Regions from separate parts of the Bacillus sp. GB_SG_008 genome, predicted to be linked through region 2. Evidence: a T-box and tRNA genes for the amino acid it is inferred to sense, from the RefSeq annotation. Region 2 holds a T-box; the other holds one or more tRNA genes.
The links. The T-box of region 2 lies ahead of ileS (isoleucine--tRNA ligase). A T-box ahead of a tRNA ligase gene usually reads a tRNA of that ligase, here a tRNA-Ile.

Region 1: it has a tRNA-Ile gene. The T-box ahead of ileS (isoleucine--tRNA ligase) is inferred to sense a tRNA for this amino acid. The anticodon was not compared.

The regions. Positions count from the first base shown of each region.
Region 1 is NZ_JBPZSK010000001.1:495,495-502,463, reverse strand. Features, by position in the region: gene ACTDJC_RS02455 (peptidoglycan D,D-transpeptidase FtsI family protein) at 442-2,562, opposite strand; gene ACTDJC_RS02450 (MFS transporter) at 2,671-3,948, opposite strand; gene sodA (superoxide dismutase [Mn]) at 4,135-4,746, opposite strand; tRNA gene ACTDJC_RS02440 (tRNA-Ile) at 4,971-5,044, opposite strand; gene ACTDJC_RS02435 (DUF1189 domain-containing protein) at 5,267-6,034, shown strand; gene ACTDJC_RS02430 (hypothetical protein) at 6,100-6,441, shown strand; gene ispG (flavodoxin-dependent (E)-4-hydroxy-3-methylbut-2-enyl-diphosphate synthase) at 6,597-6,969, shown strand, end outside.
Region 2 is NZ_JBPZSK010000004.1:285,902-292,870, reverse strand. Features, by position in the region: gene argS (arginine--tRNA ligase) at 1-212, shown strand, start outside; gene ACTDJC_RS12945 (YjjG family noncanonical pyrimidine nucleotidase) at 376-1,065, opposite strand; gene ACTDJC_RS12940 (hypothetical protein) at 1,424-1,570, shown strand; partial or broken gene ACTDJC_RS12935 (amidohydrolase family protein) at 1,569-1,958, shown strand; gene ACTDJC_RS12930 (nucleoside-diphosphate kinase) at 2,453-3,310, shown strand; gene ACTDJC_RS12925 (hypothetical protein) at 3,353-3,586, opposite strand; T-box leader at 3,851-4,093, shown strand; gene ileS (isoleucine--tRNA ligase) at 4,148-6,969, shown strand, end outside.

The sequences.
Region 1 (6,969 bases), on a different contig from region 2:
GTAAATATCAACATTTCCTATGCGTTAACGAACAAGTAATTAGGCATCTGTAGCCTATCTTCCATCAGTGAATGCTTCCCCTCCTACCTTCTTTGTTTTCTCTGAATCTTGAGGCGAGAGTCTTAATGTCTGCGAATAACGTGATAAAGTGAAACTTCCATCAGCGGGGGTTTTCTTCATCCCCCACTGATGGTTAGTTGAACCAATCGGGCTTTTACGGACAGTTATCCCCGCCTATTTTCTTCGCATATCTCTGAATCTTGAGGTGGGGGGATCTTACTGCCCGTTAATGCGGGATAAATCCCATTTCATTCATTATTTACGAAAACACAACCCTTATTCCATAAGCTTGTACACTTCTGTCATCACTATATGCAGCACACATAAAAAAAAGCACACTATCTTCACAGATAGTGTGCCAATCTTACATATTTTTTATCCTTATTGATTTGTTTTCGTAGTATCTGCTGGTTGTCCAGCTTGTCCGCTAGCTTCTTGCTTTTTCAAATCGAAATATGCGTCCGTAATTCGGCGTGCAATATTTTTGTTTATTGGATTGTGATCATTGGTCATCCACGGAACAACAACAGAAAATGCAATTTCCGGATCAGATGCCGGCGCATATCCAACCATCGTTAAATTATACGTAGTTGGCGATTGACCTAATTGTGCTCTTACTTCTTTTTGATCTGGACCAGCATAAGCTGCCTGAGCTGTTCCTGTTTTTCCGGCCGGATCATATGTCGCATTAGCAAAAGCAGAATGACCTGTTCCATTCGGTGTTTGCATTACCATTTTAAAGCCCTCTTGGACGCGCTTAATATAATCATCTTTCATATCTATTCGATTTAAAACAACCGGCTCCATCGATTCTACTACTGGACCTAAATCTTCTGGTTTTGAAGTCGGCCTGCGAATTTCTTTTACAATCTGCGGCTTCATACGATAACCACCATTTGCAATCGTAGATACATATTGCGCCAATTGAAGCGGTGTATATGTGTCATACTGTCCAATTGCTAAGTCGAGTAAGTTCCCTGGTTTTCCTTCCAGTCCTTTTACTCCAGACACTTCATTTGGTAAATCTATTCCAGTTGGCACTCCAAGACCAAATTGACTATAGTAATAACGCATTGTATCAAAGTCCTTTGGTTTAATACTTAATGTACCATTTGGAACATAATCTACACCTGCGATTTTCATCGCTGTTTTAAACATATATACGTTTGAAGATTGTTGCAGGGCTGTTAAATCATTAATTGGCCCCATTGTTTTCCACGATTTTTTCACCGGCGTACCTTTAAGTTTGATTGGTTCATCAACAAGTACTTCTCCCGGCTGAATTGCTCCTGTTTGATATCCTGTCAAAACAGTTGCTCCTTTTACAGTTGAACCCATTTCATATGAACTCGTCATGGTGCCAAGTGCATAATCTTGTATAGTAGGTTGTCCATTTTCATCTTTGACAAATTGTTTACCAGCCATTGATAAAATTTCTCCGTTTTTCGGATTCATCATAACAACAAACGCACGGTCCATATAGCCCGCTTCACCTGTAGCTTTCGCTTTTTTCATTTCTTCCTCAATAATTTGTTCAACCTTCTTTTGCAGCTCCATATCAATAGTCAGAGTTAAATTCTTTCCACTTTCTCCTTTAGATACGTAATCTGTTTCAATAATATTGCCCTTTGAGTCTGTAATATTTTTCACTTCTGCTTTTGTACCATGCAACACGTCTTCGTATTGCTGTTCAATATAACTTTTTCCGACGCGATCATTACGATCGTAATCACGAACTAAGTAGTAATCTAGATTCTCTCGCGGTAATCCCTCATCAGAACTCGTTACACCGCCAAGTACAGTGCGGAACATATCACCATAAGCATAGTTACGATCCCAATCAACCGTAGTGTCTACCCCTGGCAACTTTTCTAAGTTCTCACTAATTACAGCATATTCTTCAGGTGTAGCATCTTTCTTAATAATTTGCGGCGTCATTGTATAACCGCTATCCATTTTACTCTTAATTGCTAACACTTCTAAATCCTGTGGAGTTAATTCATTTAATTCTGCTTCTGTAATACGGTCAAGTTGACGCTGCGCTAGTTCCTTATCGTCAATCTTTTTCGCTGTGAGATCCGCTTCATCTTTTTTCGTAATTTTTTCTTTTGCTCGCTCTGGATTTAACAGTATCCAAAAATCTTTTTTATCTCGTTCTGTTAACTTATCCGTCGGTACATCAATTAGTTTCGCAAGTTGCTTTGCAGTTTCTAAACGTTCTTCAGGTTTCGACCCCTTCATTCTTGTATACGTAATCGTTCGAAGTGGTGTATTATCTACAACCGCACGACCATACCTGTCATAAATCTTTCCGCGTGGAACAGGAGTACTTACCGTTGAGTTTTCCTTTTTGGCTACTTCATTTTTATAATCTTCACCATGTACAATCTGTACCATTCCTAAGCGGATAATAACTGTCGAAAACAGTAAAAACACACAAAAAAACAACACATTCAACCGAAACGGAAGCGTGGCTTTCTTCTTTTTCTTTTTCTTGCTCATACGAACCCCCTCTGCCAACAGCTATGCAAGCGGAAAGGGACACCTTCTTCAGGTGTCCTCGCCACTGTTATATACGTTTTATTATTTTAACATAAAATAGGGCAGAAGTTAACCTTCTCCTTCGGTTGTATTTTGAGTCGTTTGTACAACTTCTAGCCTTGTTGAATGCGCCTTTTCATCATCATATGTGACATTTCGAATCGCAAAATAGATGAGTAAATGTCCAGCACCCAATATTAATAATAAAACGGGCAAGCTTTTTTCTACCGGAAATAACGAAACCGCTAGTAGAAAGCTTAAAACGGAACAAATTCTTCCTCCGTTTAACCATAGTTCACGAACGACAATATATTCTACTCGCCGCTCTTTTGCATATTTGGCTCTGCCAATTATATCATATGTCATCGAACCGTATGGAACAAGAAGAATTGGATATGCCACAGCAATACAAGCTGCATAAATAAGCAATTTCGTATACGTAACATGAAAGACAACTAAAAATACAACTGCATATAAAATGATTCCACCGAGTAAAATGGCTTTTTTTCTCCATTCCTTTTTCATTACACGTGCTACTAAATAATAGCAAATGAAAGAAACAGCAGAATTCACAAGTCCATATTTTCCTAGCGCTAATTCGCTTCCAGAAGCCAAATACACATATACAGAAATAACAAATATAAATGTACCTTCTCGTAAACCTTGAAAAAAGTGAGCAAGTGTAATTCTTCCCCAGTTTTTATTATTCTTTCGCTCTTTCATTACTTCAACAAGTTCATAACGCCCTTCACATTCACGCTTTGTCAGAAAAAAACTGACAACAATTGCAATAGTAAATAAGGTTAAAGACAGAAAAAAAACGAATGTATAACCACTCCACTTTTCCATACGCGAAATGATAAATCCGGATGCAATTGGACCAATCATACCCGAAAATGAGCTAAGCAATCCGAGAAATCCGTTAAAAAAATCACGTGTCTCCGGCTCTGTAATTTCAAATGTTAATAAATTAAATGAGAGCCAGTAAAATCCATATCCCATTCCAAGTAAACTGCCGATTAGTAAAATATACTGCGAAGCATTTGTTCCTGTTAGTAACACAACAATAAAAAAAATAGCTAATGTTGTCACACCGATTCGGAGCAAAATCGTACGATCTACTCGTTTCGCTAATTTTCCGGCAACAATAAATGTCAGTGGTTGTAAAATAACGCTTGCTAAATTATAAAGGCCAATATTCACAAAGTCCTTCGTTTGTTTCCATAAATAAATATTAACAAACGTATTCGACAATGAAATAGCCAACGCATATAACCCGCCAATTATGAGTAATAATACTAAGTCACGATTCACCTCAACATCGCCAATTAAATGTTTCCATTTCATATGAACTCTCCTTTACTTCATGTTCTAGTCTTCCAAAGAAGAACACAATTATGTAAAGAAGAAGGGGTAAAGTGAAACTTCTTTCAACGGAACGTTTTTCTCCATTGATGTGAGCTCTACCAATCGGACCGGTGTAAGAAAACAAAAAAAGCTAGGAGAAGCATCTCCTAGCTTTTACAATTATAATTATTTTGCGTCTTGGTAACGTTTTTCAACTGCGTTCCAATCTACAACGTTCCAGAATGCACCGATGTAGTCAGGACGACGATTTTGGTAATGTAAGTAGTATGCATGCTCCCAAACGTCTAGTCCTAAAACTGGAGTTTTACCTTCCATTAATGGAGTATCTTGGTTTGGTGTGCTTGTTACTTCTAATTCACCATTGTTTACAACAAGCCATGCCCAACCAGAACCGAAGCGAGTTGCGCCTGCTTTTGCAAACTCTTCTTTAAATGCATCAAAGCTGCCGAACTTTGCTTCAATTGCGCCTGCAAGTTCACCTACTGGTTGTCCGCCGCCATTTGGAGAAAGGATTGTCCAGAATAAAGAGTGGTTTGCATGTCCACCACCGTTATTGCGTACTGCTGTGCGAATTGCCTCTGGCACTTCGTTTAAGTTTGCAACTAATTCTTCAATGCTTTTTTCTGCTAATTCCGCATGTCCTTCTAATGCAGCATTTAAGTTTGTTACGTATGTGTTGTGATGTTTTGTATGATGGATGTTCATTGTTTCTTTGTCAAAATGAGGTTCTAATGCATCATACGCATAAGGTAAATTTGGTAATTCATGTTTTGCCATTGTTATATTCCTCCCATTGTATGTATTTGCCGATAATGACTCGGCATACAAATTCATTTTACCCTAATTACATAGGGCTGAAAACAAATTTAACGTATTGCCTCGCTAACATTAAAGTAGCAAATTTTCCATTTCTTTTCAAACGAAATGCTCATACTTTTTGTAAAAAAAGCTTCCTTCTATAAGGAAGCTTATGTGTTATGTATCAATATATGAAATGGATATGGACCCTGTAGGACTCGAACCTACGACCGGACGGTTATGAGCCGTCTGCTCTAACCAGCTGAGCTAAGGGTCCACAATATATACGAATAACTACTAAGGCATCCTGTATGCTCTAGTCAGCTAAACTACCATGGAATGTATAAGTATATATAAAAATGTAAGATAAATTTACCATAATAAAAAGAAATGTGTCAATTGTATTTTCCTATCACACATGATATATCTTGTGATTCTTTAGAAACGTACGTTACAATGAGATGGTAAATCAATATATTTAAAAGAAGGAAGTGAATTCATGTCCATATTTACGCAACTGTTTAAAAGCTTATATGCACCAAAAGAGATGGCACTTTTTCGTTTTCAAAAAATCGGAAAAACGATTCTTTACATAATGTTGCTATGTTTACTTGCTACCGTTCCAAAAACGATTCTATTTGGAAGTTTCATTCAAGATGGTATTAGTCTAGTTAATCATTCTATTGAAAAAGATGTACCTGATTTTAAAATTGAAAATGGCGAACTTCACGCAGACATCGACAAACCCATTGTAAAAGATGACACAGATTTTATTTTTGTATTTGACCCAAATGCAACGGATGCAAGTGCATATCCCAACCGAGATGGTGTGTTCATCTTAAAAGATAAAGTGATTTCAACAGCAGAACAAAAAACACAATCATTTCCATATAGTGACTTAGGAAATACAACTTTTGAAAAGAAAGATATTCAAGAATTAGTTTCATTTGTCGATAGCATATATCCAGTTGCTATGTTCGTTATCGGAACACTTATTTACTTATTCCAGCTCTTCATTACATTCCTTGGCGTTACGCTATTAGCATTTATCGGTTCTGCAATGAGCGGACAGCGTAAACTATCGTACAAACAAATTTGGACATTAACTGCCTACAGCTATACAATCCCAACTATATTCTTTATGATAATGGATTTGTTAAAAATTAACGTCCCAGGCTCGTTGTTCCTATTTATTACCGTTGTTCTGATTGTTCTTTATTTAACAATAAAAGAAGTACCAAAACCAAAAGAAAAAAATTCACTATAAAAAATGCCTTCAAGGCATTTTTTTTTTGGACAAGCATATATTTCTCTACAAAGGAGTGAAGAAATATGAAAAGACTTGGCGGTGTCTTATTGTTGCTTGTTCTCGGTTACGTCTTGTACTACGATATGACAATCGGCACTTTACCGTTACTTCATACATATTCCAAAACAAAAGAAACTTCGGCTAAAGCTTCAAAAAACGACCAAAAAGAAAATATATCATCAACAAAATATAAAATCATTGAAGTAAAAACAGGCGATACCGTTCTATCCATTACAGAGGAAATTAACAAAAAAAAAATCCCTTCTATTGAAAAGGTTGTTACAGATTTTAAAGGATTAAACCAAAGTGAATCTCCTGCAAAATTACAAATTGGAAAAAAATACAAATTCCCTCTCTATCCATAACAGTATCACATAATTCTTGTCAATTGCAGCAAAGCGCTGATACAATAGAAAAAGTGAAGCTAGACATTTGGCTTCACGAGACAAATATTGCATACAATATAAATGTATTTGTCTACAAAATAAGAAACTTCTTTTATAAGGAGAGCGATCTATTCGTGAATGAAATAACTCATCGTACAAAAACACGTCCTGTTAAAGTTGGAAATTTAACAATCGGCGGTAATAATGAATTAATTATACAAAGTATGACAACAACAAAAACGCATGATGTGGAAGCAACAGTTGCCGAAATTAAACGTTTAGAAGAAGCAGGTTGTCAAATTGTCCGTGTAGCCGTTCCAGATGAGCGCGCTGCAGACGCAATTGCTGATATTAAAAAACAAATTAATATCCCTCTTGTTGCTGATATTCATTTTGACTATCGCCTAGCATTAAAAGCAATTGAAGGCGGTATTGACAAAGTTCGTATCAACCCAGGAAACATCGGTCGCCGCCATAAAGTTGAAGCGGTTGTAAATGCTGCAAAAG
Region 2 (6,969 bases):
TAATTGAAACAGCTTTTGGAAAATACGAGCCATCTCATATTGCAAAGTATTTACTAGACGTGGCGCAGGCGTTTAATAAATATTATGGTAACGTTCGTATTTTAGAAGAAAATGCAGAGAAAGAAAGTAGAGTTGCGCTCGTATATGCGGTGGAAATTGTATTAAAAGAAGGTTTACGTTTGCTTGGGATGGAAGCGCCTGAGGAGATGTAGAGGATGTGAAAGAGAAGGGAATTGAGTGTTTATCAATTTCTTTCTCTTTTTTATTTATAACATTTCAGCTAATTAGTAAACCTAGATTACTTTTATAAAATAAAAGAGGCTGTACTCAAAACGAGTTTTCAATCATTTTGAGACAACCACTATCTTAATAAATCTATTTTTTTAGTATATTTTTAAGCTCCATCAAATTTGAAATTTCATAAGTAGGTTTCAATCCTAATGTATTTACAATTTTATTAGGATTAAACCAGCACGTATCTATACCAAAATTGATCCCGCCTTGTATATCAGAAGTTAAGCTATCTCCTACCATCAATACCTTGCTCTTGTCAGTATGCTGTATATTGTTTAAAGCGTGCTCAAATATTTTAGGGTCTGGTTTTGATACCTCAACATCCTCAGAGACTACGATATCTTCAAAGTATTTTGCTATAATAGATTTTCTTATTCTATTATCTTGAACATCTTTAAGACCATTAGTAATTATAGAAAGTCTATAATTTTTATACAGACTTTCTACAAGGTCTATACTCTCATCGTATAAAAAAGATGCATAAGATAAATGTTTCATATATAATTGTGCAAATTCAACTTCATCAAATTCAGCATTTAATTTATTTGATAACCGTTTAAATCTTTCAACATTTAATTTTTTCTGAGTAATAAGTCCATCCTCAAGCTCTTTCCATATAGCGGTATTTATATCCTTGTATACTTTCAAATGATGATTTTCATCATATTCTATATTAAATGCAAGCATAGTATTTTTAAGAGAATCTTTTTCGGATTTATTAAAATCAAATAAAGTCTCATCTGCATCAAATATTATAATCTCGTACTTCATACTAATCCTCCAAATATAGTTAGTTTTTCTAGTTATCACATACAAACTTTTTTATAAAAAAGTCTTGTCAACGTACTTATATGATGTCCTATAGCATTTTGTTACAAAATGTTATAACAAGTAAAATATCATTCTAGTTTTATATAAAATACTTATTATGCTATACAACACTTTATAAATTACAGTATTTATAAAGTGTTGTATATGACATATGTCATACTAAACAAGGGTTATGAGAAAACTTGAGCACGGGAAAATTACCTGTATTTAGTTTTTTTATACTTTTTATAATTTTAAATTTTCAAATAAAATATTATTAGAATTAAAGTTTCTAAACTCTAAAGAGGTGTACGATAAAATGAATACTGGGGTTAATTTATCAGTACAGGAAATCTTAAAGCATAGACATTTTCAAGATGCAAAAGTGATAGCAGGGAAAGCCGGCCTTTGTCGAACAGTAAAGTGGCTACATATTATGGAAATACCTCGAATTGGAAATCTGTGAGCGAGTAAATCATATGTATCCCCTCCGCGATTATATTGATGCTGGTATCATTGCTGCAGCTGCTTCTGATAGCCCGGTTATCATGCCAAATCCACTTCTTGGTATTCATGTCGCTGTTAACCGCTTGAGTTCATCCGGACAAGAGGTCGGAGCCAATCAGCGTGTTAGCATTTTGGAAGCAATTAAACTCTTTACTTGGAATGGTGCGTACGCAAGTTTTGAGGAAGCGGTGAAAGGCAGCATCGAAGTAGGAAAACTTGCAGACTTGGTTGTTTTGGATAAACCGATTCTAAACGTTCCTCACGAACAGATTAAGGATATACAGGTTGAACTGACAATGTTGGACGGTGAAATTGTATTTCAGCATTCAACTTCCTTAATTGGATAGTGCATAACTTTATCTCGCTATTTTGGAGCAGTAGGGTCCACATCTCAAGGTTTAGAGTATAGATGGGGGATAACTGTTGGCATGCGCCTGACTGGGCAGGATTTCCATCAGTGGAGGATGAAGAAACTCCCTACTGATGGAAGTTTCACTTTATCATGAAAGAATGAGTATCACCTTTAACAGGTGGTACTTTTTTTAAACATTATACAATTACTTATTAAAGAACCCTAAAGCATATTTTATCCCTTTTTCAATATCAGTTGTTTCGTATCCTACTAATTCCTCAAAGGTAATTTGTATTTTTACATTTTCTGGTTCGTAATAGCTGTCTAAATCAATATTCAAAAAAATTTATATGCATCAGCATTTACATTCGTTTCAATAATGTTGAAAGTTCGAATTGGATGTATGAACATAATCATTATTATGTTTGCATGAGCAACTTTCCTTTTCTTCCATATATTATTACATAGGGTGGAAGGGGGATATAGATATTGAATTGGGACAAATTAGGGTTCGTAATATGCAAACCAGACGCAGTATACTTAAATTTAGAACGAGAAATTCTGTCGTTTCTTGAGCGAAGAGGATTTCAAATTCTTGCCTGCAAATATGTGACGATTACACCGAATTTATGCCGGCGTTTATATTGGGATGAAAATAAGGAGTATTCTGAATGGTGGTGGGAATTAGAATCTGAATTCTTGAATTTAGGAGAAAGTTTATGTGTGTTGGTTCAAGGTACACCACAACCACCGTACAAATCGGTTTCCGAGCTGATTGAAAAAAAGTGGAAGGGAAACTTCAAGCCTGAAAAAGCAAAGAAAGGAACGATACGATGTACGTTTGGAGCAATGAATGGGATATTTAATCTATTTCACTCTGCAGATTGTACAAACGCAGTGAAACGGGAAGCATCATTGTTTTTTACAGCTGAAGAGATAGAACAATTAGCATGTGAAAATGCTTCATTCGTACTTAAGCAAAAAGAAGCGAGCAATCTTGATGTTATAGATATATACTTTCGTATCAAACGGCAATGTATACGAGTTTCATCCATGCATATGAAAGTAAAGAAAAGATATATAAGTTTTCTTGATAAGAAACAACGTCAGGCCATGAGTGTAAGCAAGTCAATGAAGCAGCTTTGGTTGTATAATACCTTGCAGGAGGAATATCGGATGTTTTACATGTACATTGGCAAAGACAAATTACTAGAGTGTATAACTAACAACAAAAATTTTAAAAGAATAAACTACAATATACTATTTCAAGCATTCGATAAGGCCGGTTTAAAACTTGCAAAATGGGAAACCTGTTTGTTTAAAACGACAATGTTAAGTTTTACATAAAAACCTTCAGTACACTGAAGGTTTTTATGTCGGTGCGATCATTCATGAAAAAAATCCTAAAGCGTATTTTACTCCTTCATGAATATCAGTTGTTTCGTATCCTGCTAATTCTTCAAAGGTAATTTTCATTTTTACTTTTTCTAATTCGTAACCACTGTCTAAATCAATATCCAATAGAACTTCATATCCATCAGCAGTAGCATTCGTTTCAATAATGTTGAAAGTTTGAATCGACGTACCTGTTTCATACTCGATTGATTCTGAAAAATCTGACATAGAAAACACCACCTCTTCTTTTTCAATCCTAATATTTTAGATATAATTGACTTAATAGCTTCCCATACGATAAAACATCTGTGGGTCTTTCAATAGCTTAACCATGCCAGCTTCTGATATTCATTAAGCATTCTGATATATGTTTAGAATAAAAAAGTGTAGTAAAGGTAAACATTAAAGGCATAAATAGAATTCAGATAGTTTTTTCTAAATTAATTGACAATTAGCGTTGCGTTGGAATAAAATAACTGTTAATAAAAGTATACAAATCTGATGACGAGAAAGAGTAAAATATATCGCTGTTCCCCAGAGAGCCGGTGCTTTGCTGAAAGCCGGTGTTCGGTTTATATTTGAAAATCATCTCCGAGGAGTCGAACTGAACATAGTAAGTTCGAACGGTTGTCTACCGTTACAAGGAACGCGTATGATTGTACGTTGCTGAGTGCTATTGATTGAACGGTTAATCAATAGAAGTAGGGTGGTAGCGCGGGTAAACCCGTCCCTAATGATAGGGACGGGTTTTTTGTGTACTTTTAATTATTTCATAAGGAGTGATTGTAGATGAAGAAGGTAGATGTGAAAGAATTAGCTGTAAGGAGAGAAGCGCGAATTCGTAAGCAATGGAATGAACAGGATACCTTTATACAATCGATTCGAAATCGTGAAGGTGCACAATCTTTCGTTTTTTATGAAGGACCGCCAACTGCGAATGGTCTTCCGCATGTCGGTCATGCGCTAGGACGGACAATTAAGGACTTGGTCGCAAGGTATAAAACGATGACAGGATATAAAGTGCTGCGCAAAGCCGGATGGGATACACATGGATTACCGGTGGAATTAGGAGTTGAAAAACAGCTTGGTATTTCTGGTAAACATGATATTGAAAAGTACGGTGTCGAAGCATTTCTTGCAAAGTGTAAAGAGAGTGTATTTACGTATGAAAAGCAGTGGCGTGAGTTTACAGAGAGTATTGGCTATTGGGTTGACATGGATGCGCCGTATATCACGCTAGATAATTCTTATATCGAAAGCGTTTGGCATATTCTTGGAACAATTCATGAAAAAGGGTTGCTATATAAAGGGCACCGCGTTTCTCCTTATTGCCCAAGCTGCCAAACATCATTAAGCTCGCATGAAGTCGCGCAAGGATATAAAACAGTGAAGGATTTAAGTGCAACAGTTAAATTTCAGATTGCAGGTCGAGAAAACGAGTATGTTCTCGGATGGACAACAACTCCGTGGACGCTTCCGGCTAATGTAGCATTAGCGGTTCATCCAGAGATGGAATATGTCCGAGCGGAGCAGGGAGAAAATGTTTATATTGTTGCGAAAGAGTTAGCGAAAGATATACTGCAGCAAGAGTATAAAATGTTATCTGTTCACAAGGGAAGTGAATTAATAGGGCTTTCTTATGCGCCGCCATTTCAGTTTGCGGAAGTTGCAAATGGTCATTGTATTGTGAGTGCTGATTTTGTCACTGCACATAGCGGTACAGGGATTGTGCATATCGCGCCTGCTTACGGGGAAGATGATTATAAAGTTGTCCAAGAACATGGTTTATCATTTGTGAATGTTGTAAACGAGAAAGGAGAATACACATCTGACGTTCCTTTTTTACAAGGGAAATTTGTAAAAGAGTGTGATGTTGATATTGTTCGCTATTTAGCTGAGCATGGTCTTCTTTATCATAAAGAGAAATATGAGCATAGTTATCCGCATTGTTGGCGCTGTGATTCACCGCTACTTTATTATGCAAATGAAAGTTGGTTCATTCGAACGACTACTTTAAAAGAGAACTTTTTACAAAATAATAATGAAGTAACATGGCACCCAGAGCATATTCAACATGGCCGGTTCGGTAATTTTTTAGAAAATATGGTTGATTGGAATATTAGCCGAAACAGGTATTGGGGAACGCCGCTTAATGTGTGGGAATGCGAAGCTTGTCATCATCAATTTGCACCGAAAAGCATTGAAGGGCTAAGACGTTATGCAACTGACGCTGTAGATGAAAAAATTGAACTGCATAAGCCATATGTGGATGAAGTAAAAGTAAAATGTTCTAAATGCGGCGAAACGATGAAGCGGACGCCGGAAGTTATTGATGTTTGGTTTGATAGCGGTTCGATGCCATTTGCACAGTATCATTATCCATTTGAAAATAAGAAGTTATTTGAAGAACAATTTCCAGCGGATGTTATTGCTGAAGGAATTGATCAGACGCGCGGATGGTTTTATAGCTTACTTGCGGTGTCTACACTGTACACTGGCAGAGCACCATATAAGCGTGTGTTATCACTTGGACATGTGTTAGATGAAAATGGACAAAAGATGTCAAAAAGTAAAGGGAATGCGTTAGACCCAGTAGATTTAGTAGAGAAATTTGGAGCGGATGCGTTGCGGTGGGCCCTTCTTGTAGATAGTGCTCCGTGGAATCCGAAGCGATTTTCAGAACGAACTGTACAAGAAGCAAAGTCGAAGCTAGTAGATACGTTGTTAAATGTATATAGTTTTTATGTATTGTACGCGGATTTAGATGGATACAATCCAAAACAGGAATATAGTACAAAGAAAACAAAATTGGATGAATGGGTATTATCAAGATTGCATAGTACGATTCAAAAAGTGAGCGTGGCTTTAGAAGATTATCAATTTACAACAGCAGCTCGTGAAATAGCATTATTAGTTGAAGAAGTAAGCAATTGGTATGTAAGACGTTCCCGCAGTCGTTTTTGGGCATCAGGTATGAGTGCTGAAAAAGCAGCGGCATATGATACGCTACATGAAGTACTTGTGACAATTAGTAAGCTGCTTGCACCGTTTACACCATTTTTAGCAGAGGATATTCATTTAAATTTAGAAGGGAGCAGCGTTCATTTAACAGATTATCCAGTATTTGATGAAACGTTAATTCATGCACAGCTTGAAAAAGAGATGGCAGCTGTTTTACAAGTAGTGGAGCTCGGACGTAGCATTCGCAATCAACATACATTAAAAGTAAAACAGCCATTAGCAAAACTCGTTGTATTTGAGCATACGAAGCAAGAAATGGATTGGGATTCCTATAAAGAGATTGTAATGGATGAACTTAATGTGAAAGAAGTTACAGTCGAACATAGCGAAGCGGGTTATATGTCATATCGGTTAAAACTAAACTTTAAACAAGCAGGACCTAAATTCGGAAAGCAAATCAATACGGTAAGTAAGTGGCTGCAAAATTTATCTAGTGAAGAAGTAAAAGTGTTTATAAAGGATGAAAAGGGAGCATGTCAATTGTTGTCTGGAGAAGTTGTCACAGTAACATTAGACGATGTGTTTGTTGAAAAAGTGCCGAAAGCAGGATTTGCTGATGCTACGAACGGATTATATACTGTCATGATGGA